Regions from separate parts of the uncultured Sneathiella sp. genome, predicted to be linked through region 1. Evidence: riboswitches for the same ligand, from Rfam matches in the RefSeq annotation. Region 1 holds a riboswitch; the other holds the start of a gene.
What was found. A riboswitch is a leader RNA that binds a small molecule or an ion and turns the genes downstream of it on or off. The one in region 1 is predicted to bind thiamine pyrophosphate.
Positions count from the first base shown of each region.

Region 2: linked by a shared signal. The riboswitch ahead of AAC599_RS00925 (hydroxyethylthiazole kinase) and the one ahead of AAC599_RS07210 (ABC transporter ATP-binding protein) in region 1 are both predicted to bind thiamine pyrophosphate.

Region 1 is NZ_CAXBKA010000003.1:42,100-52,925, reverse strand. Features, by position in the region: gene AAC599_RS07255 (monovalent cation/H+ antiporter subunit D family protein) at 1-693, opposite strand, end outside; gene AAC599_RS07250 (cation:proton antiporter subunit C) at 695-1,060, opposite strand; gene AAC599_RS07245 (DUF4040 domain-containing protein) at 1,060-2,100, opposite strand; gene mnhG (monovalent cation/H(+) antiporter subunit G) at 2,152-2,490, opposite strand; gene AAC599_RS07235 (monovalent cation/H+ antiporter complex subunit F) at 2,490-2,780, opposite strand; gene AAC599_RS07230 (Na+/H+ antiporter subunit E) at 2,777-3,253, opposite strand; gene AAC599_RS07225 (cold shock domain-containing protein) at 3,551-4,120, shown strand; gene AAC599_RS07220 (ABC transporter substrate-binding protein) at 4,168-5,106, opposite strand; gene AAC599_RS07215 (ABC transporter permease) at 5,110-5,901, opposite strand; gene AAC599_RS07210 (ABC transporter ATP-binding protein) at 5,898-6,698, opposite strand; TPP riboswitch at 6,692-6,797, opposite strand; gene AAC599_RS07205 (DUF192 domain-containing protein) at 6,844-7,332, shown strand; gene AAC599_RS07200 (PaaI family thioesterase) at 7,347-7,778, shown strand; tRNA gene AAC599_RS07195 (tRNA-Pro) at 7,841-7,917, shown strand; gene AAC599_RS07190 (PA14 domain-containing protein) at 8,085-8,702, shown strand; gene AAC599_RS07185 (ETC complex I subunit) at 8,710-9,012, shown strand; tRNA gene AAC599_RS07180 (tRNA-Arg) at 9,039-9,115, shown strand; gene ald (alanine dehydrogenase) at 9,329-10,447, opposite strand; gene AAC599_RS07170 (Lrp/AsnC family transcriptional regulator) at 10,591-10,826, shown strand, end outside.
Region 2 is NZ_CAXBKA010000001.1:173,626-184,451, reverse strand. Features, by position in the region: gene AAC599_RS00940 (SDR family NAD(P)-dependent oxidoreductase) at 1-1,623, shown strand, start outside; gene AAC599_RS00935 (hypothetical protein) at 1,613-2,455, opposite strand; gene AAC599_RS00930 (TRAP transporter substrate-binding protein) at 2,640-3,728, opposite strand; gene AAC599_RS00925 (hydroxyethylthiazole kinase) at 3,725-4,462, opposite strand; TPP riboswitch at 4,510-4,614, opposite strand; gene AAC599_RS00920 (MFS transporter) at 4,787-6,001, shown strand; gene AAC599_RS00915 (hypothetical protein) at 6,090-7,046, shown strand; gene AAC599_RS00910 (ankyrin repeat domain-containing protein) at 7,112-7,654, shown strand; gene AAC599_RS00905 (MaoC family dehydratase) at 7,705-8,166, opposite strand; gene AAC599_RS00900 (MaoC family dehydratase) at 8,192-8,674, opposite strand; gene AAC599_RS00895 (VOC family protein) at 8,736-9,518, opposite strand; gene AAC599_RS00890 (CHASE2 domain-containing protein) at 9,766-10,826, shown strand, end outside.

The DNA.
Region 1 (10,826 bases):
GAACAGCGCCAGCTTGATACAAATGCCGACAATGATGAAGCCCACCCCGGCGAGGATGGGCCGCGTGCCTTCGATTTCGGGAAAGCGTGAGGCGATATCCGCAATGTTGAGCGTTCCCGTCATCATGTAGATGAGGCCGACACCTATCAGGTAGAATGTCGCGCCGACAGTGCCGATTATCAGATACTGGAAAGCCGCGGTGAGGGCGCGGCGGTCCGCCCGTTCGCCCATGGCGATGAGCGCATAGGAGGACAGCGACATGATTTCCAGAAAAACGAAAATATTGAAGGCATCGCCGGTAATGCAGATACCAAGCATGCCGGTGAGGGAAAGCAGATAGGCAGCAAAGAACAGGCCAAGTTGATGCGCAGGCACTTCCTTCGTAATGCTGTCCCGGGCAAAGAGCAGGACCCCCGTACTGATCCCGCTGATCAGAACGAGCATGAAGCCGCTCAGCGGGTCGACGACATACTCAATCCCCCATGGCGGTGCCCAGCCGCCCAGCTCGTAGGAGATGGGACCGGAGGCGACGACGGAAAACAGTAGTGACAGGCTGACATAGAAACTGAAGGCACTGATAATCGTTGTCAGGGCCCAGGGCAGCGTGTTGCCGCGAAACAGGGCGCAGAAGGGGGCGGCCATCAAAGGCGCAAGGGCGACCAGAATTGGAAACTGGGAACTCAGAGATATCATGTCAGGCGCCATCCTCCATTTCGAGGATGTCGTCTTCTTCAATGGTGCCAAATGATTCCTTGATCCGGACCACCAGAGAAAGGCCAAGAGCCGTCGTCGCAATGCCGACCACAATAGCGGTCAGGATCAGGACATGAGGTAGCGGATTCGAATAAATGGCCTCCGCCGTATCAAGAGACCCGCTGATAACAATGGGCGCGGTGCCGCCGGATATCTTTCCCATGCTGATATAGAAAAGGAAAACGGAAATCTGGAACAGCGATAGGCCGATCATTTTCTTAACGAGGTTGCTCCGGCTCATCACCGTATAGAGGCCGATCATCAGCAGGATGATGAAAACCCAATAGTTGAAGAAACCAAAGGACATCAGTTTTCTCCCCGCTGCGCGGCTTCCTCAATCAGGTCCGCGCGACCGACGAAAGCATAGAAAATGGCCAGCATCGCTGCCGTTACCGTAATGCCGACGCCAAGTTCCACCAGCAGGATGCCGATATGCTGACCCGCGATTGGATCGGAGGCAAGCACATTGTAATCCAGGAAATTGCCACCCAGCATCATGCTGACGATACCGACCCCCCCGTAGAGCACGACGCCTGCAGAGATCAGGAACAGAATGGCTTTTTCACTGATAACGGCCCGTGCCAGATCAAGGCTGAAGACAAGGGCGTACAGGATGATGCCGGCGGCGAAAATCACCCCGGCCTGAAAGCCGCCGCCGGGTCCAAAATCGCCATGAAACTGGACATAAAGCCCGAAAACAAAGATGAAGGGGATCAATAATTTGGCGATGACATGGGGCACCAGATCATGGGCGCTTCCAAGTCCGCTCAGGCTGCTTCCCTGACCGTTGCGATTTTCATCAAGCGGAGTGTCCTTTGCGTCCTTTTCTGCCTCGGAGCGTTTCCGGCGGCGCTGGCGCAGGATCAGAAGAACGCCGATCCCGGCCGTGAAAATCACGGTTACCTCACCAAAAGTATCGTAGCCGCGATAGCTTGCGAGAACGGAGGTCACCATATTCGGTATGCCGATCTCCGTCGGGCTTTCCTGAACATACCGGGGTGACACATGGGTCTGGACCGGATTCTCCGGATGGCCGAACTCGGGCATTTCATATGTCGCGTAGTAGAGGACCGCGCCGACCAGAACACAGATGACGAGGGGACCCAATGCGAGTTTCGGACGCTCCTTCTCCTGCGATCCGACAAGTGCAAGGGTGCCGATGTAGAGAACGGTACTGATACCGGCGCCGACCGCCGCTTCGGTAAAGGCAACATCGACCGCATCAAGACTGACGAAAATCAGTGCCATCGTAAAACTGACGATGCCGAGAAGCATGGTCGCGACAAACAGGTTGCGCACCATCAGGACTGTCATTGTTCCTGCAATCAGCAACAGCATCAGGAAAATATCTACAAAGGCAGCGATGGTCTTGTCTCCCTCTCGGCTTTCTGTAAATGATTATGCGTCTTCATCTGTCTTTTTCGCTGGGCCGAAGCCGTCCAGTTTTGGCTTCAGGCCCGCAACGAAACTCGCTTGCGCAAGCGCGTATGACGATGTTGGGCTGGTGAAGAAGACAAAGACAAGGACGAGCAGCAGTTTGGCGGTTACAAGCGTAAAGCCGCTTTGCAAGGCAAGACCGATAAATATCAGGAATGTGGCAAGCGTGTCGGCCATGCCTCCGGCATGAATACGCGTATAAAGGTCTGGCAGACGCAGCAGGCCATATCCGGTGATCAGGAGCAATACACTCCCCGCCAGCAGCAGAATCCATGTGGCTATATCGAGGACCAGTTCCATTATGCGTTATCCCTCGGTTTGGAGAGGGTGCCACGGAGGGTGCCGAACTTGAAATATTTCAGAACAGCCAGCGTACCAATGAAATTGACGAGGGCGTATACCAGTGCAAGGTCAAGAAAGTCCGGCCGTCCCCCCAAAAAACCCATCACGCCGATCAGCAAGACTGTTTTTGTTCCGATGGCATTCACGGAAAGAATACGGTCATAAGAGGTCGGACCGATGATTGCGCGGGTGAGGGCAAGGGCAATACTGACAAGAATGGCGATCGCGGCAATGGCGTAAATCGTCATGCTTCCTCCATGACTTTGGTGACCCGGCGGTCCATGTCGCCGCTTTTGATCCCTTCCGCTGAAACCTCGGTCATGGAATGGACCATGACCTGGTCGCCATCAAGATCCACCGTCACCGTTCCCGGCGTCAGCGTGATAGAATTGGCATAAATGACACGGCCGAGATCGGATTTCTGAGTGGCGGTGACTGTGAACATGCTGGGCCGTAAATATTTTCGCGGAAAGAGAACGCATTTTGCCACATCGATATTCGCCTTGAATATCTCGACAAAGAGCCATGCCCAATATGTGATGATGCGGGGTCCCAGATGGAGTGGATGTCCCTCACGATCGACGACATCCATGCGATAAGCGATGAGGGCAGACAACAGGCAGGAGCCGACGCCAAATCCGGTGATTAGAGGAGTGTAGATTCCCGACAGCAATAGCCAGACCGCCATTAGCACGAGAAACAAACTAAGGGTTTTTAACAAAGTCCTGCAATCCCTGTCGTCGGCATCTGTTAAAATTATAGGGAGCAAAATTTATGGCTGATCCCTGACTCTTTCCCCGTATATGCCACGGGATTTTGCCTGCTGCAAGTAACATCCATGCGGTAATGTGTCGCGATCATTTTTTGGGGCGCGAAATACTGCTTTTGTCATACCATGTTACCGGAAACAGGCGGCAAGTATTCAACCAATTCGAATATTGAAAGTTTCCTTAAAAATGTGTTAAACTCCCTGTCTGGCGAGACGATACAGGACGATCGCCAAGTTCGGGAGTAATATATGACAGCCAAAATTGAACAATTACGGAGTAAGCAGGAAGAGACAAAATCGATCGAGTCCCCGGAAACAACCTTTGAAATGACAGGACGTGTTAAATGGTTCAACACGGTCAAGGGTTTTGGCTTTTTGACGCCGAATAATGAGCCGGGCGATATTTTTCTCCATCTTTCTTGTCTGCGCGAGGCCGGTCATGAGTATGTGGCGGAAGGTGTAAGCGTAACCTGTATTGTCGTGCGTCGCTCGAAAGGGCTTCAGGCAATAAAGGTTCTTGATATTGACACGTCGACGGCCGTTCCTTTCGAGCCGCGGGTGCCGGAAAAGAACAATGTCACCAACCATCCTGCGGTGCAGCCGCAAGGTGACTTTGTCGAGGTTGAAGTGAAATGGTTCGATCCGGTCAAGGGGTATGGCTTCCTGACGCGCGGAGACGGCACACAGGATATCTTCGTGCATATGGAAACTCTACGCCGAGAAGGGGCTTTGCCCGTTCAGGCGGGCCAGAGGATGATTGTGCGGATCGGCGATAGTGCAAAGGGGCCGCAAGTCGCAGAAATCCAGCGTCCGGAATAAATTAATATTCCGGACGTAAATGTCTGTTATTTCTCTTAATTCACAGCCTATTGCAGGGCGGTGGCATAGTCTGCCACGGGCTTGATCGTCTCGATCAGGCCCTGCTTTTTCATAAACTTTGCGAAGCGATCATACCGGCCTGTATCCAGGGCGCCGGGTCGTAGTGCGAAGCGGGGCAGGGTTGCACTCCATGCCCGCCGGTTGAGCTCGTCATCCAGCTCTTGATGATTCTTGATGAACAGCTCCCAGCTTTCCTTCGGGTGGTTGATCAAATACTGCGTCGCTTCCTCCAGTGCCTCGACAAACGGGATCAGTCTTGGATCATCCAGCTTTGCTGAATTGGCGACAACGATAAGCTCATCGTATGCTGGCACACCCTCTTCCTCAGGGTAGAAAGCCCGTCCGGGATATCCTTCGATATCCATCTGGTTGAGTTCGAAGTTCCGAAAGGCGCCGATGACGGCATCTACCTGTCCGGACAAAAGGCTGGGGGAAAGCGAGAAGTTCACATTGATGAGGGTGAGGTCGGACGGTGAGATATCATGAGGGGCCAGCATGGCATTCAGGAGCGCCGTTTCAAATCCGCCGATGGAATAGCCGACTTTTTTCCCTTTGAGATCGGCGAGTGACTTTATCGGACCATCTTCAAGAACCACGAGGCTGTTCAGTGGCGTCGCCACGAGGGTTGCAATCCGTTTGAGCGGCAGCCCTTCTGCCACCTGCATATGAAGCTGGGGCTGATAGGAGATCGCCAGATCCGCCTTACCGGCCGCAACCAGTTTTGGCGGGTCATTTGGATCCGCAGGAGCGATCATCTCGACATCAAGCCCATGCTTTTCAAAAATACCCTTTTCATCGGCAACGATCAGAGGGGCATGGTCTGGATTGACGAACCAGTCCAGCAGCACGGTCAGTTTTTCCGCGGCGCTCGCCGTGGTGCTCTGGATCGCAAGAACGATCAACAGGGGGAGGAATATTCTTTTCATTTACTAACTCCATTTTTGGGTGACAGTGTCGTCCTGATCTGAAAGCCAGGGCAAAGCGCGCCGGAGGCCATGATCGATCAGGTAATAAAGAAGAAGTGCCATGAGGGTCAGGACCAGCAGGCTGGCGAACATCAGGTCCGTCTGGACACGGGCATTCGCATGGAGCATCAGGTAACCGAGACCGGAAGAGGCGCCGACCCACTCACCAACCACGGCACCGATCGGGGCAACTGCCGCCGCAACCCGGATGCCGGAGGCGAGTGAGGGAAGGGCGTACGGAATCTTGATATAGCGATAGAGGCGGACAAGGTCTCCAAGGCGGCCTTTATGGCCTGACTTCTGTAGTAGTGTGGCAAGATTCAGCCATGCGGGGTCCGTCCGGTTAAGGCCGTCCAGAAATCCGACGGTTACCGGAAAATATATGATGAGCAGGCTCATCACCACTTTCGGGGCAATACCATACCCCAGCCACAGCACGAGCAGCGGTGCTATCGCGAAGACAGGGATCGCCTGACTTGCAATCAGCAGCGGAAAAACCCATTGCTTTACAGGTTGATAGGCGGAAATCATGAGAGCAGATATCATCCCGAACATAACCCCAAGGATAAGGCCCAATAGAATTTCCGTGGCCGTGGTGATTGCGTTCTCCGCAATCAACCCGGCATGACGGACAAGCGCCTCCATCACGATCAGCGGCGAAGGGAGTATGAATTTCGGCAGATCAAGAAGCGCGGCAATCGCAGCCCAAAGGAGAAGCAGTCCGGCTATGGTAATCAGCATACGAAAAATTTTCATGACAACCGCCCGGAAGCCGCAAGTTGCGCCATAATTTCGGAGTAGTGATGCTTGAGCGTGTCGTCAGTCGGATTGCGTGGAATGGATCCTTCTGGAGCCAGTGGTGAGGATAGGGTGGCCGGGACACTGGAGAGAACATGTATAACATGGCCAATGCGCAAGGCCTCCAGCGGGTCATGGGTGATGAGCAGGACCGTCTTGCCGTTCAGCATGTCCGCCGCCAGATCTTGGAGCCGTAACTTTGTAATGGCATCGAGCGCGGAAAATGGTTCGTCCATCAGCACGATCGGCGCTCCCTCCATCAATGTCCGGGCCAGAGCAACGCGCTGGCGCATACCGCCGGAAAGGGTCGCAGGAAGGGCGTCCTGTCGATCCGCAAGCCCCACATGATCAAGGAGGTGGCGGGCGCGTTCGATATTTGGCGGGTTTCCCCTTAGCCGATCACCGATCAGCAGGTTTTCCTGTACGGTTGCCCATGGCAGGAGCAGGTCCTGCTGATCCATATAAGACAGGCGCCCGGCCAGGGGGTCATTGTCGCTGACCGTTATACGGCTTTGCCCGGGCAGCGGAATAAATCCGGCAAGAACTTTGAGAATACTGCTCTTGCCGACCCCGCTGGGACCCAGCAGACAGGTAATTTTGCCGGGTTCCAGTATCAGCTTAAGATCACCGAGGATCAACTGCCCATCAAATTCGAGACGGTCGAGGGTCAGCGTCACACCGACAGGCGACAGATCGCCTGATGCGACGTTCATCGGCTTCGGCATAGATAAAATGTCTGGGCGTTCCGGTTCCATTGACCTCTCGTTCCTACGCAGGTATTAACCTGATCAGGTATTCGGGGTCGTTCCGCGTATCGGAACCTCTCAGCCAAACTGGCTCCCCCCGAGGAGCCCCTACTATAAAGAAAATATGTTTGCAGACAAGGAATTCTTCGGTCGAATGACACCGCTCACCAGTTCGCGTAATGGTTTCATATTTATCCTGACTGGATTGATTTTATTGCTGTTTTATGCGGCGATATCGGCGCCTCACGCTGAAACAGTCTCTGAGACCGAACGCCTCATCCTAAAAACCGCGGAGCGGAGCATTCTCCTGGATGTTGAAGTCGCGGATGATCCCGCGGAGCGGAGTAAAGGGTTGATGCATCGTCCCACCCTGCCGCCAATGCAGGGGATGCTTTTTGACTTCGGGGAAACCCGGAAGATTACGATGTGGATGAAAGATACGGAAATTTCACTCGATATGTTCTTTGTGGATGCATCCGGAAAAATTCTCTATATCAAGGACAAAGCAGTTCCTCATTCCCTGGATGTCGTTACATTCGAAGGGGCGGCCCGGGCGGTTCTTGAACTGAACGGCGGATTTGCTCACGAAAACTCTGTTAAGATCGGGGATGTTCTGTATCATCCCATTTTTGAAAATCAGTAACCACCGGACAAACAATGAATAACAACACAACCGGAACCCGTCCCGTTCCCGATGGATTTGAGATTGTTGAAAGAGCAGCGCCTTTCACGAACATCAACGGCCCCTTCTATGAGAAGATTACAAACGACGGCAAATTGATCCGGGCTTTCCGGGTGGAGGAACGTCATCTCAACAGCATCAGGGTGGTGCATGGCGGAATGATGATGACGTTCGCCGACGCTGCGCTTGCGGCCTCTGTACGTCATGAAACCGGCCGGCATTGTGTGACAATCAAGATGAACTCCGAGTTCCTCTCACCGGCGCGCGAAGGAGACTGGGTGGAATCCGACGTCGAGGTGATTCGAAGCACACGAACGGTCGTCTTCGTCCGTGGTGAGTTGAGGGCACGTGGCAAAGTACTGTTCAAAGCCGACGCTATATTCCATTACGTTCATGCTGGGTCTTAGAAAAATTCTTAATTCTGACTTGCGAGCGGGGCGTTGTTAGTATAGATGATCCTTTCACCGAACGGGGCGTAGCACAGCCTGGTAGTGCGCTCGCTTTGGGAGCGAGAGGTCGCAAGTTCGAATCTTGCCGCCCCGACCATATCTAAAACCCTGTAAATCAATGATTTGCAGGGTTTTTTTATGATTTCAGGCAAAAAATGCGTGACGATTTTATGAAGAATGTCGGGTTGTTGCGCTTTCCGTTGCCGTCAGGTAAATTTTCAATAGAATATTATAAAGATTTACAATTGAGGAGGTGACGGGCAGATGAACGAGAGTGTTATGCAAAAGCTGGTTATACAGCAGGCGCGCGTCGCCATTCTTCTGCTGGGCCTTTTTATGGTACCTGCTTTCGCGCAGGCGGAAACATTTGCCGATCTCAAGCCGGCCTCGCCGCAACCAGATGCCGCCAACCTCAAGCCGGGCCTCGCGGTCACCTATTACGGGGTGAAGGTCGACAGCATTAAAGAGCTTGAAGAGAACATGGGCTATATGGATGGCCAGCCGGGTGAGCCCATTCCGATGCTGAATTATCAGGTGGGTCAAGGGAATGTCTTGACGGCGAAAAGCAACGATATGGTTGGAGCGATTATCAAGGGATTCATCAAGTTGGAACAGCCCGGCCGTTATGTCTTTATGGTGCACTCAAATGACGGTGTCTGGGTCTCGATTGGTGACAGGCTGATCTATGAGGATCCGGATGTTCATGCCGATCGCTTTTCCGATGAAATAATTGTTGAGATTTCGGAGCCGGGCTGGTATCCGGTCCATATCAAATATTTCGAAAAGAAGAACACTGCGACATTGGAGCTTTACTGGGAAGCGCCGGGCTTTGGCGAACTGGACTATGTGCCTGCTGAAGTCTTCAGCCATACTGGAGAGTAGTTGAGCGATGACAATGAAGGCGAGAATTTTCCAACCGGCGAAAAACGCCATGCAGTCGGGCCGCAAGGGGACCAAGCACTGGCGGCTTGAATATGCACCTTCCGAAGCGAGATATATTGAACCGCTGATGGGATGGACCGGGTCACGGGACATGAATTCGCAGGTGATAGTCGATTTTGACGACAAGGAAAGTGCCATCGCTTTTTGCGAGTTGAACAATATACCCTACACGGTTTTTGAAGCCAAGAAGCGCCGCCTTCATCTTAAGGCCTATGCGGAAAACTTCGCCTATACCCGGGTTCGCGGCTAGCGACAGATCGAATTTAGCAGAATAACGGCCCCGTAGCTCAGCTGGATAGAGCAATTGACTTCTAATCAATAGGTCGCACGTTCGAGTCGTGCCGGGGTCGCCAACTGTTTCTGTGGATTGCTGCTTGCGGGACTGCTACTCATCCGAAAAACAGAAACCTGATGGCAAAGTTTGGGGATCGCCGGGCATCCGTTATGGCCGATATCATCAGAAACATCATAATATTTGCGCTGCCCAACTACGCATTAACGTTCAGCTTTACCTTGCTTTTGCTTCAGCTGCGGTTTAACCGCCCTGCCGCCGCGAGCTGAACAGATCAGCTCTGCAAGGCAGTCTCGACTGGCGTGTAATCGAGGCCGAGATCACGCGCGACAGGATCGCAGGTAATCTTGCCGTTCCAGACATTCAGACCGTTTGCTAGATGCCGGTCGTCCTGTAGGGCCTGTTTCCAACCCTTGTCTGCAATGCGCAGGGCATGGGGCAGGGTGACGTTGTTAAGCGCGTAAGTCGAGGTTCTGGCAACGCCACCCGGCATATTGGCGACACAATAATGAACGACACCGTCGACAACATAGGTTGGGTCTGCATGGGTTGTCGGCTTTGACGTTTCAAAGCAACCGCCCTGGTCAATCGCCACATCAACGATGACAGCTCCCTCCTGCATGGTGGCCAGCATTTCGCGGGTAACCAGCTTCGGCGCAGCAGCGCCGGGAATAAGCACGGCGCCAATCACCAGATCGGCCTCCATCACCAGCCGTTCGAGAAGGGCGTTGGTGGAATAAATCACCTTGGCAGACGATTCAAAATGATTTTCGAGTCGTTCAAGCGCGACCGGATTACGATCGAGGATCGTGACATCCGCATGCAGCCCTATCGCCATCTGGGCCGCATTGAATCCGACTACGCCCCCGCCAATAATTACGACCTTGCCCGGCGCAACACCCGGGACACCGCCAAGCAGGACCCCGCGTCCACCATGGGATTTTTCAAGTGCCGCCGCGCCGGCCTGGACCGACATGCGACCGGCGACTTGGCTCATTGGTTTCAAAAGCGGAAGACCGCCTGCATTATCCGTGACCGTCTCATAAGCAATGCAGACAGCGCCTGATTTTATCAGATCATGAGTCTGCTCCGGGTCCGGCGCAAGATGCAAATAGGTATATAAAATCTGGCCTTCGCGCAGCATGGCACGCTCAATCGCCTGGGGTTCCTTTACCTTGACGACCATTTCGGCGCGGGCGAAAATTTCTTCGGCGGTGCCGACTATTTTCGCGCCGACGGCCTCGTAATCCTCGTTGAATGCGCCGATATCGCGGCCTGCATTCGTCTCCACCAGCACTTCATGGCCGCGGGTAACAAGTTCCCCGGCGCTTTCCGGTGTCAGTCCGACGCGGTATTCATGGTTTTTGATTTCCTTGGGTGTTCCGACGATCATGCTGTTTTCTCCCCCAGACAGATCAATTTCGAAGACAAGAATTGTACGATTTTTCGCGTGAAATTATTTCCGAAAATTATTTTGTCTATGAATTTTTTTAGTATAAATTCCGATAAATAGAATAGATAACGGGAAAAATTCCAATGGATAACTTTGATCGGCAGATTTTGCTGGAGTTGCAGCGGGACTCGAGCCAGCCTATTTCTGAGATCGCAGAGCGGGTAAACCTCTCCCTGTCGGCCTGCCACCGCCGCATCAAGCTGCTGGAGGATGCGGCCGTTATTGATGGTTATATGGCGCGGCTGGATAAGCGCTCATTGGGCCTGGAGGTCGATGTTTTTGTCGAAATCTCTCTGACATCGCAAAGCCAGGAGACGCT
Region 2 (10,826 bases), on a different contig from region 1:
AATTTCGCCCTTGCGGATACATTTATCCCGGATCTGGAGACTTATGCGGCGCATCCGGGGCTTACGGATACGGCGGCGACGATCGGGCTGAACCTTTTGTCGGATGTCGGCAAGGAAGGCGCGTTTTATGCGCCGATGTCCGTGGACCGCATTCGTATTTTCGCGCCGTTGCCGCAGCGTTTCATCACCCGCGCCCGGATGGTTGCCGAAACGCCGGGCCGGTTTGCCAGCTTTGACGTGCTGTTCCTGGATGAAAAGAACAATCCCCTGATGGTAATGGAAGGGTTTGCGCTCAGCCGGGTTGAGGGAACGACGTTCGATCTTGAATCGGCGCCTGAACAGCTGGTCGATATCATGATTGCGCAAGGCATCGGGGCACAGGACGCCCCAGCTGTTTTCAGCCGCATGCTGGAGTCCGATGCGCGTTCGATGGTGATTTCGCCGACTTCCATGTCCGATATCAGCCGGGAAATGGCCCGTATCGGGGTTCAGCGCAAGAAAAAGACGGAACGTCCGGACAAGGATGGCGGCGCACCCGGTGGCGATTACGCAAACAGTATCGAAGAGAAGATGGCGGGGTTCTGGTCAGACCTTCTGGGCGTCGGCCAGCCGGAGCCGGACGCGGATTTCTTCGATCTTGGCGGTCATTCTCTGGCGGCGGTGCGCTTGTTCGCCAAAATCCGAAAAGAGTATGGAACGGACCTGCCGCTTGCCACCCTGTTCCAGGCGCCGACCCTGCGCCTCTTGTCGGATGTCGTTATCACCAAGGGTAATCTGGTGGTGACGTCCGCGGTCGATACCGCGCCCGCCGATACTGCGGCTGCGGACGGGGAATGGTCGCCGCTTGTGCGCATCAAACCCGGCGATCAGGCCGTTAAACCGCTGTATCTTGTTCATGGAGCGGGCGGCAATGTGCTTAACTTCCGCTCGCTTTCCGGATATCTCGATTCGAAACTGCCGTTTTACGCTTTGCGGGCGCTCGGCTCGGACGGCGGGACGGAAATACATGAAACAATTGAGGAAATGGCCGCCTGCTATGTCGCAGCCATTCTCAAACAACAGCCCGAAGGGCCCTATCATCTGGCAGGATACTCAGGCGGCGGCGTGATCGCCTTCGAGATGGCGCATCAGCTTCGCAATGCCGGACATGAGGTTGGCTATCTCGTCCTGTTTGATACCCTGGCGCCGGAAATTGACGGCAAGCCCCTCGGGATACTCGGGAAAATATGGATGGCCCGTCACTGGAGCCTGGCGTTTGCCCTGAAATGGCCGCTTCGAAAATGGCGGAGCCTGTCGGCGGGCCGCGAAACGCAGCAGATTGAGGCGCATCTGGCAAAAGGTGAGCATATTCCCGATGAACTGGTCGGCCAGCGCATGACGCAGGCCTATCTGGCGGCCGAACATCAGTATCATCCGCCGGATTACCCCGCCGATGTCCTGCTGTTCAAGGGCAGTCAGGCCAGTGTGGAGTTCCTGCGGGCCGGACCACAGCTCGGATGGGACAAGTTCGTCTCCGGGAATATCGAGGTTATGGCCTTCGATTGCGACCATTTCAACATGATGATCGATCCGACAATCGGGGAAATCGGGAAAATCCTGAACGAGCTGCTGCTTACTCGTTAACCCAGTTTCCGGGGATATGGGTCTGATAGAATGTCAGGCTGTCTTCAGCATAGCCGAGTTTGTTGAGATTCACATGGTCTCCGTCCGGGTATGCCTTGAACTCCTTCGGCTCCTGCGCGGCGGCGAACAGCTTTTTGCCGGAACTAACGGGGATGGCCGCGTCCTTTTCCCCGTGCAGCATCAGGAGGGGGGCATTTATATCCGCTATCCGGTCGATGGAATCATATCTTTCTGTCGTCATGATCATGCAAAACGGCAGGCCGTAGTATCGGTTCGTGAAATAATCGCAAAACCGCGCATATGAGGCCTCCAGTGTGAGGGCGGCAATTTTCCGTTCCGTTGCGAGACGAACCGCAATCCCGGTTCCCAGGCTGTATCCATGGGCAAGTCGTTGTTGTGGCGGGATTTCCTGTCCCAGCAGGCTGTCCAGCTGGTCATACAGGGCACGGGCGTCCGCGGCGAAATTCTCTTCGGACGGGACGCCGTCCTTGCCGCTCGACCCTCGATAAACCAGTGCAGCAAGGCCGAACCCCTTGTCCAGAAAGGGCTTCAGGCGAGATACCGAGGGGCCGATCGATGTGAAATTGCCCATGAAATAGAGGATAACCGGCGCATCGCCCTCCGGCGGCTTGATCCAGGCGGAAATGGTTGATCCGTCTTCAGCGGTAAAGGCGACTTCCTTGACAGCATCATGTCCGAATTTTTCCGGGCCGTCCGCGGACTGATCGAAACGGTAAATGGAGCCGTAAAAAGAGGTCAGCCCCACATATCCCGCGACGGCGGCCAAAGCGATCAGGATACCCAGGATAATCAGGCCGTTCTGAAGAGACATGAGGAACTCCAGCTTGATCTCGGAATTTTATCGCGGGCAATATGAAGGGCGCGGATTGTCCGGTCAAGGCTGAAACAGGCCCTTCAGGCACCATAATGGTAGACGTCCACGCCCATAAATCGGTGAATTCCACCACTATGGTTGCAGTGTTAACTGTTCATTAACCATAATGGTGGGCTTGTGTCTAGGCGTCCCTTGCGGCGAAAAACGGCTGGCGGCTGACCCGGGACCAGCTCTTCGACAGGGAGAGCGCTGTCCGGTAGGATGCCAGAATTTCCTCCGCCATGGCATCGCCGGAGACAAAGTTGTCGATCAGCCCTGGTGTCAGTTCCCGGGCACGTGCGAGAAGGTCGGGCGGAAACTGGCGAACCTTTACATTCTTGTTTTCGATAAGATCGTCCAGCGCGCGGGCGTTTTCCCAATCGGATTCGGACAGGCCAAAGGCATTCTCCGACTGACAGGCATTGGCCACCACTGCCTTGAGGTCATCGCTCAATTCTTCAAAGGCGGTGCGGTTGACCAGACATTCGGCGCTGCCGTTCGGCTTGTTGAAGGAGGGCCAGTAATAATAGGGGGCCGCCTTGTAAAATCCGAAAGCCCGGTCGCTCCAGGGGCCGAGGAACTCCGCGGCGTCGATCAGGCCGTTTTGCAGGCCGGGATAGATATCCCCCGGCGGGAGCAGCACGGATGTGGCGCCGAGGGCCTCGAACAGTTCTCCGCCGAGACCGGCACTCCGGATTTTCACCCCCCTCATGTCATCGAGAGAGTTCAGCTCTTTCTTGAACCATCCACCCATCTGTATTCCGGTATTTCCGGCCATAAATGGTTTTATATCAAAGGGTTGGTAGAGCTTGTCCCAAAGCTCCTGCCCGCCGCCCTGATTGATCCACGCCATATGCTCGAGGGCGGTCAGGCCGAAGGGTACCGTCGTAAAGAAGACGCTGGCTTTTGCCTTGCCCTGCCAGAAGAAAGAGGCGGTATGGCCAAGCTCGGCGGTACCGCCGCCCACCGCGCCGAAAACCTCGAGCGCGGGCACGAGCTCACCGGCGGCATAGAGTTTGACGGTGAGTTTGCCGCCGCTCATGGTCGTGATCCGGTTGGCAAGGCGCTGCGCGGTCACGCCGACGCCGGGGGCCCCTTTCGGCCATGATGTCACCATCTTCCATTGCCGGGCGCCGCTTGAGATGGCCGGGGTGCTGAACAGGCCGGCCCCCGCGACACCGAGGCCGGAGGCCGCTATGAATTTGCGTCGGGACAGGGATTTTTCAGTCATGATTCCTTCCTTTCCTGAAGGCTGGATTGGCTTGATTTGTAGACTTCATCGAGGATATTTGCGGCGAAGCTGCCGGGGCCGCCCGATGTGTTTGCGGCTCTCTCTCCCGCATCACCAAGAAGGCGCAGGCCGATGGCAACAGCCTCAAGCCGTGCCGACGGGTCTGCGGCCGCAAGGCACGCCCCCAAAAGCGCGGTGCCGGCGCAGCCGATGCCGGTGACCCGGCTCATGAGCATATGGCCGCCGGTGACGGTTTTTTCGCGTCCGCCATCGGTGATCAGATCTTCAACGCCGGTCACGGCGACGATCGCGCCGGTTTCCCGGGCGAGGGCATGCGGGGCCGCGTTCAAGGCGCTGATTTCACCGTTATTCCCACGAATAAGTGCCGGTTGACGGGTCATCAGCTCTTTTGCGTAAGCGAGGCGCCCTGGCGCCCTGTCGATCAGGACCGGGTCAAGAATCCAGGGAATCTCCTTCTTTTGGGCTGCGGTTATCGCGGCCTCAATTGCCGATTTACGGTTCCCGTCGAGTGTTCCGAGATTGATCAGGAGGGCATTCGCGCCCGAGACAAAATCGGCGACTTCGGAAATATCGGAGGACATGGAGGGAATGGCCCCGACGGCCAGCAGCATATTCGCCGTCAGTGCCTGGACGACCGTATTGGTCAGGCAGTGAACGGCAGGACTGCGACGGGCAATCTCCGCTAGCAGTTCGTCTGACACATTATCACGCATTTTTCCTCCGTTTCACATCGGAGGGAAGGGGCACGAAAACTCTGTGGGATTGAATCGGCCTCAATTCCCTCCGCCGGTTCTAGCCGGATCAGGTTCGACGGGTCGACATTTCTCATGTCTCTCAGCCTTGAAAGGCACCCCGATGAGCAGCCCCCATACTATGGAATTACGGCCTCAATGCAATGCGAAAAATTTCGTTAGAAAATCTAATGTGACAGGACATAAAATGTACTGTGACAGCCTCAAAACCTTTATGATAACCTGAAATGATAATAAAGCGCGGAAAAGGCCGCCTCAGGCCGACGCTATAACAGGAACAATCCAGTGACCAGTCAGCAGCTACGCTTCACTTACCTGAACGTCGGTCATTTCGTTGACCATCTGTTCATGCTGATTTTTGCCAAGGCGGCCTTTAGCGCGGGCATTTCCTTTGGTCTCGCAGAAGATGGCGCCTATGCGGAGATGATTCCCTATGGCATTCCCTCGCTTGTTCTGTTCGGCGCGGGCGCGCCGCTTGCCGCTTATATCGCTGATAAATGGAACCGCAACAGTATGATTGTGGTCTTTTTTGTCGGCATCGGGCTGTCGGCGATCGCCACCGGGCTGGCGCAAGATCCGCTGCAGATTGCCGTGGGCCTTGCGGCGATCGGGCTGTTCGCGTCCATCTATCATCCTGTCGGCATTGCCATGGTTGTTCAAGGGGGCGGGAAAATAGGCTGGCGCCTTGGTCTCAACGGTGTCTGGGGGAATATGGGAGTTGCGGCGGCACCGCTGATCACCGGGTTCATTCTCGCCGATTATGACTGGCGGGCGGCCTTCATCATTCCCGGCACCATCGCCATTGCCATCGGCATCGGATTCATGATTTTCGTCCGGCGTGGCGGCGGGAAACCGCCGGTGCATGCGGCGGGGGAAAAGGAAATCGTCGGCTTCATGCCGGGCTGGAAGCGGGCACTGTTCGCCATATCGCTGGTGACATCGGCGGGCGGATTTGTGTTTGGCACCATGACGTTCGTCATTCCGCGGATGTTCGAAGTCAGCATGCCGGACGTGACGATGAATGTGGCGACGACGGGCCTGCTGGCGGCGCTGGTATATGCGATTGCGGCCTTCGCGCAGCTCGCAGTCGGTCGTTTGATTGACAACTACCGTATCAAGCCGGTGCTCTTTGTTATTGCGCTCGCGCAGCCGATCCTGATCGGGATCATGGCGACGCAGATGAATTATGCGTTGTTCTTCGCGACCCTTCTCGCGATGGCCTTTGTTTTCGGCCAGATCCCGATTACCGATACGGTTATATCGCGCTATGTGCCCGATGCTTGGCGGTCGAAGGTCATGGCGGTGAAGCTCATGCTCAATCTGGTGATCGGCGCACTTTCCCTTCTGGCGGCGCGGTATATTCTGGAATCCGGCGCAGGATTTTCCGGCGTGATTGCCGTTGTCGCGATTGTTGCCGCCTTGATCTCGCTGGCCGCCCTTCTGCTGCCGGGGCGGGTCCGCCGGGAGGTCGCCGTACCGACAATTTCCCCGGCGGAATAGACACTTATCCATAATTAAATCGGCATGACGCAGTTCTTTACCGGAGAGGCGTCTTTATGGCATACTACCCGTAAAAAAGGAAAAGCCCATGACCGTTTCGCTTGCTGTTCGCCCCAAGCATCTTCTGGCCCCTCCTGTCCGCCTTGAACCGGCATTCGATGATCCGGACGGCGTCGTCGATCTGATCAAAAAGGGAAGCCCTTATAAGACCCTCTCCGCAGTTCATCGCGCCAAGGGAGAGACGTCCGGCGGCTGGTTCCGCAATTTCTGGGCTCTCGGCGGCAACGTGATCTTCGACGGGGCAGAACCGTATTTTTATAACCAGCGGTTTATCGATGCGGCGAAGAAGTCCTTCAAGGCGGAGATTATCCGCCCGGTCGCGATGATGACAAATCTGAACCTGCCGGCGGAAGGCCTTCCCTATCACCAGGACCTGCCGTTTTTCCGGGGCGCGCAGAACCGGGAGGTGCCGAGCTGGATGTTGGCGCCGATGGGGTATTCCGGCCTGTTTCATGACTGGGCGATTCCCGTCGCCTCGGCAATTACCTGGTTCTATGACGGCGAGGGCGGGGAGTTTGAATACTGGCCCGACGGACTGGGCGCGCCCTCCCGGACCGAGCGGCCACCCTATAACAATTGCTGCGTTCTGGCCGATAACGAATATATGTTCCACCGCGTCGGCAGTGTCGGGCCGAGAGCGGAACAGCACCGTTACGACAATCTCGGTCATGATGCGAAACTTGAACTGACCGCTGACAATCACTGGCGGGTCATCGATGAGGGCGAGGAAGTCGCGCTTGTCGATTATGGGACTGTTCGTCTATCTGTCCTCTGGAAGGGATATTGCTTCAAGGATGAGGCGGAAGCGGAGGCCTATGACGATCACAGCCATGACCTGACGACGGAGCTGATCAAGGAGATTTTCTGTGAAGATCTGCTGGCGCGCGGGATAAAGGTTTCAAAGCCCGCGGATTTCGAGACGGATATGGCGTGGAAGGAAGTGATTACCAGTACCTATACTCCACCGACGGCAGAGCAGGAGTAGTATCGCGGCAATCAGGGGACGGAGCGCCGGTCCTTCCCGAGACGGTTTCACCTTAGGCGGCGAAAATGTCTGATATTCATCAAAAAGCCCTGGCGCTGGACCGGGCCTATCGGGAGGGGGACCTTGAGGGCGTGCGCCGACTGCTCGGGCATCCGTCCGGATTTCCCAACTGTGAGCAGCCATTCGAGCTTGGCTGTGGCGGAACTCCGCTGGAATATGCCTTCTGCTGGAGCCCGCAAAGCCTCATCCATGAGCTCCTGCGCCTCGGGGCGGATGTCGATTATAGCGATGATGACGGCTTTCCGCCGCTGTTTACCCTTCTCGCATCGGATCGTGACGATAAATATGAGCTGATAACGCTGATCCTCGATCATGGCGCCGATATTCATCAGCGGGGATTCAATGACTGGACACCGCTTCATTATGCCGTGGCCCAGCGGGATATCGAGGCGGTCACGCTTCTCCTCCGGCGTGGTGCCGACCCCCACAGGCCGACGCGGATTGACGACGGAAATTCACCCCTTGAAGATGCTGAGGCATGGGGATTTGAGACGGCCGTCGCCGTCATGAAAGAACAGGGTGTCAGCGAACCGGACAGTGGCTCGTGAACATCCTTACCCACATGGGCGCGGGCTGAGGAAACACAGGTTGAAGGCCGTCATGCCGCCGCGCCCGGTATAATATCCGGAAATTCGGCCATGGCATTTCCGGCGGCCACCAGATCGCCATCCTGATTGGTGACCTCGATATCGAAAAGCAGCCAGTATCCCTTCTCCGTCTCGCGCTTTCGCGAAATTCGGGCGACCGGTGTGATGGTATGGCCGAGCTGTACCGGCTTCAGCCAACGGGTTTCCAGCCGCCGGTGGAAACCGCCGCGCGGCAGCAGCCAATCCGTCAATGTACGTGAAATAAGCGCGAAATTCTGCATTCCATGCATGATTACGCCGTCAAACTGCGTTTTTCCGAACTTGTTCTTCATATAGTTATCGTCGAAATGCAGCGGGTTGTAGTCGAGGGATGCGTCGGCGAAGGCCTGGATGGTGTCTCGGGTAACGGTGAATTCCCGGCCGGTGATGACGTCCCCTTCGTTTACTTTATCGAACTGTACTTTTGCGGTCATGATGCTGTTCCTTTCCCCGTCCGGTTCAAGCGGGACGTATGGTCTGGCCGCGACCGGTGCAGACGACCTGGCCGTGCTGGTTGGTGAATGTGTTCTCATGGACGGCAAACAGGCGGTCCTTGCGGATGAAGCGATCAAGCGCGGTTCCCCGCATGGTGATGGTATCGCCGGGGCGGATCGGGACATGATAGGACCAGTTCTGTCCGGCGTTGATGGTCCCGGGGGAACGCATCCAGTCTTCTGTCGTCGTGCAGGCGAACATCAGCAGGATATGGATGGACGGGGGCGCGATAATGCCGCCGTAGGGCGTCGTTTTCGCATAGTCCTCATCGAAATAGATCGGGTTGTCCTCGCCGACACCGCGGGCGTAGCGGGCGATCACCTCCTTGCTGAGGGTCACGGGCCGGGTGTCGCGCAATTCGCCCGGAATAATCTCATCCCAGGTTTTTCGCTTGTCGACATCCTTCCAGAAATCGGTCTCGAAATTATCAAGGTCCAGTACGGTCATTTTAACCCCTCCCAAGGTTACTAGATGTGGCGCCATTGCGCCTTTTATTATTCTTTCTGTCTCAGGCAGCGGCGGGCGAGAGCCGAAAATGTACGCCGCAAAAATCAAACCCGTCATCTGTAACGGCGCAGCCCGCAGCCTTCGCCTTTTCCTGCATTTTCTTAGGATCCTTCGCGGTCATGTCGATCGCCGTGAACAGTTCCTCCGCCCGGTCCGGGGTCTCTTTGAAATGGAGGAGGCCGTAATCCAGCTCGATTTCAAAACCTCCCGGCGCGACCTTGACAGGCCGGTCGCAGATCTGCCCCCACAGTTTCGCGCGGGATTCTGCGCCGGGGCTGCAAATCTCGATCCCGAGGATATCGCCCGTGACATCCTTGCTGACATAATCCTGCCAGCCATCGCCAGCCCAGTGATAATTCCCCATTATGTCATCGCCGCCATCATGGTGGTCAAACTCCATCATGGTGGCACCCGTTTGCTTGGGGTTGAGCTGCAGAAGATCAGCCTTTTCGTTGCGTCTTTCGAAAATGGGGGCGACGCCCGCCGCCGCGGCGAGGGATTTGTGACGGTCAACATCGGCACAGTCAAAAATCGCCATATAGCCGCCGCGCCCGTTATTGCGGGCAAGAAACCGGTCGACGGCGGTTTCCGGCTGGATCGCGGCGACAATTTCCAGAAAACAGCCATTTATGGCATACATGATATTTTCCAGACCGAACTGCGGCAATCTTGACCGGTGACAGACGTCAAGGCCGAGAACATCCGAAAAAACACGTTCCGTATGGCTGATATCCGATGCCGCCAGGCATATCTGCCTGAGTCGCACATAGTTTGAGGCTGGCATGATTCCCTCTTTCTCCCGATGGGGACTGGCCGGTTATTGTTCCTTGTTCTTTGCCGCCGCATAAGTATTTCAAATTTATTGATTGAGGTAAAGAGCGCTTATTCTTGCCGATGGTGCGTTGTTTCCGATCGCCGGGGTAAAAAAGCAGTAGCAAATTTGTCCGATACTGGTAGGCTACGCCCTTCAAATAGCCGGATATTTTCTGAAGAGAATGAACAAGACCGACAGCGGGCTCGTATAATACAGAATGACGAAAAGCCTTCCTTCCCCCATAACCCGAATGAGCCAGGCGATGATCGTTCTTGGCATCTGCGCGGCGCTGATAGTGGCGTTTGTGAATTTGCGGGACAAGCCGATCATTCAGCTTATCGAGGGCCAGTTCCTGGACTGGCGGTTTGTGCTGCGCGGTCCGATTGCGGCGGATGCGAATATCGAGCTGGTGCTTATCGAGGGCAGTCAGGCGTCTTCGGATGAAGGCTCGGCGATCTCGCCGGACGACCTGATTACGGGAATCAAGGCGCTTGCGGCACAGAATGCCAGGACAATTGTTGTCGACCCCCGCCTTTTGAAGATGACGGCGCCCAATGCCACGGGCGAGGAGACGGCAGCGGGAAATGAGCTGGCGCAGGCGATGACAGCGGCCGGGAATGTCGTTGTTCCCTATGTTTTCAGCATGACACCCTCTGCGGGCGGGCGCACGGCGCTTCCCGTCCCCGTTCAACGGACGGCCTACAGTGTTTTCCGCACGCGGGATACGACCTCCGTCAAGCGTCCGCCGGAAGCGGGCGGCTATATTGCTCCGGCGGCCGGGGTGCTGGCGGCCGGATTGCCCGGTCATATCACCTACACACATCAATATGCAAAGAGCAGGCAGTTCGCCTATCCGGTGATTGGCTATGGCGGTTCCTATTTCCCGTCCCTCGCGATCGAGGCATTCCGAAAGTCAGTCGGTATGAATACAGCGGATATCGAGGTTAATTTCGGCGAAGGACTGAGTATCGGCAGCCTTTATCTGCCAACGGACAATCGTATGCGTCTCGCCGTCAATTACCACGGTCCCGGCGGAACCTACAAGCAGACGAGCTTTGCCGAGCTGATCGGGGGCACCCTACCGACGGACACATTCAACGATAAACTGGTGCTGGTCGGGCTGGCGCCGTCTGCGGCGGGCGGTGCTTTCGTTACGCCCTATGATCCCGCAATGTCGGAAGTTGAATTTCTGGCGAATGTCATCGACAACATCATCCGTATGAACCCGCTGATCCGGTCGCAGCAGATTATTGTTCTCGATATTCTGCTGTTGGCGCT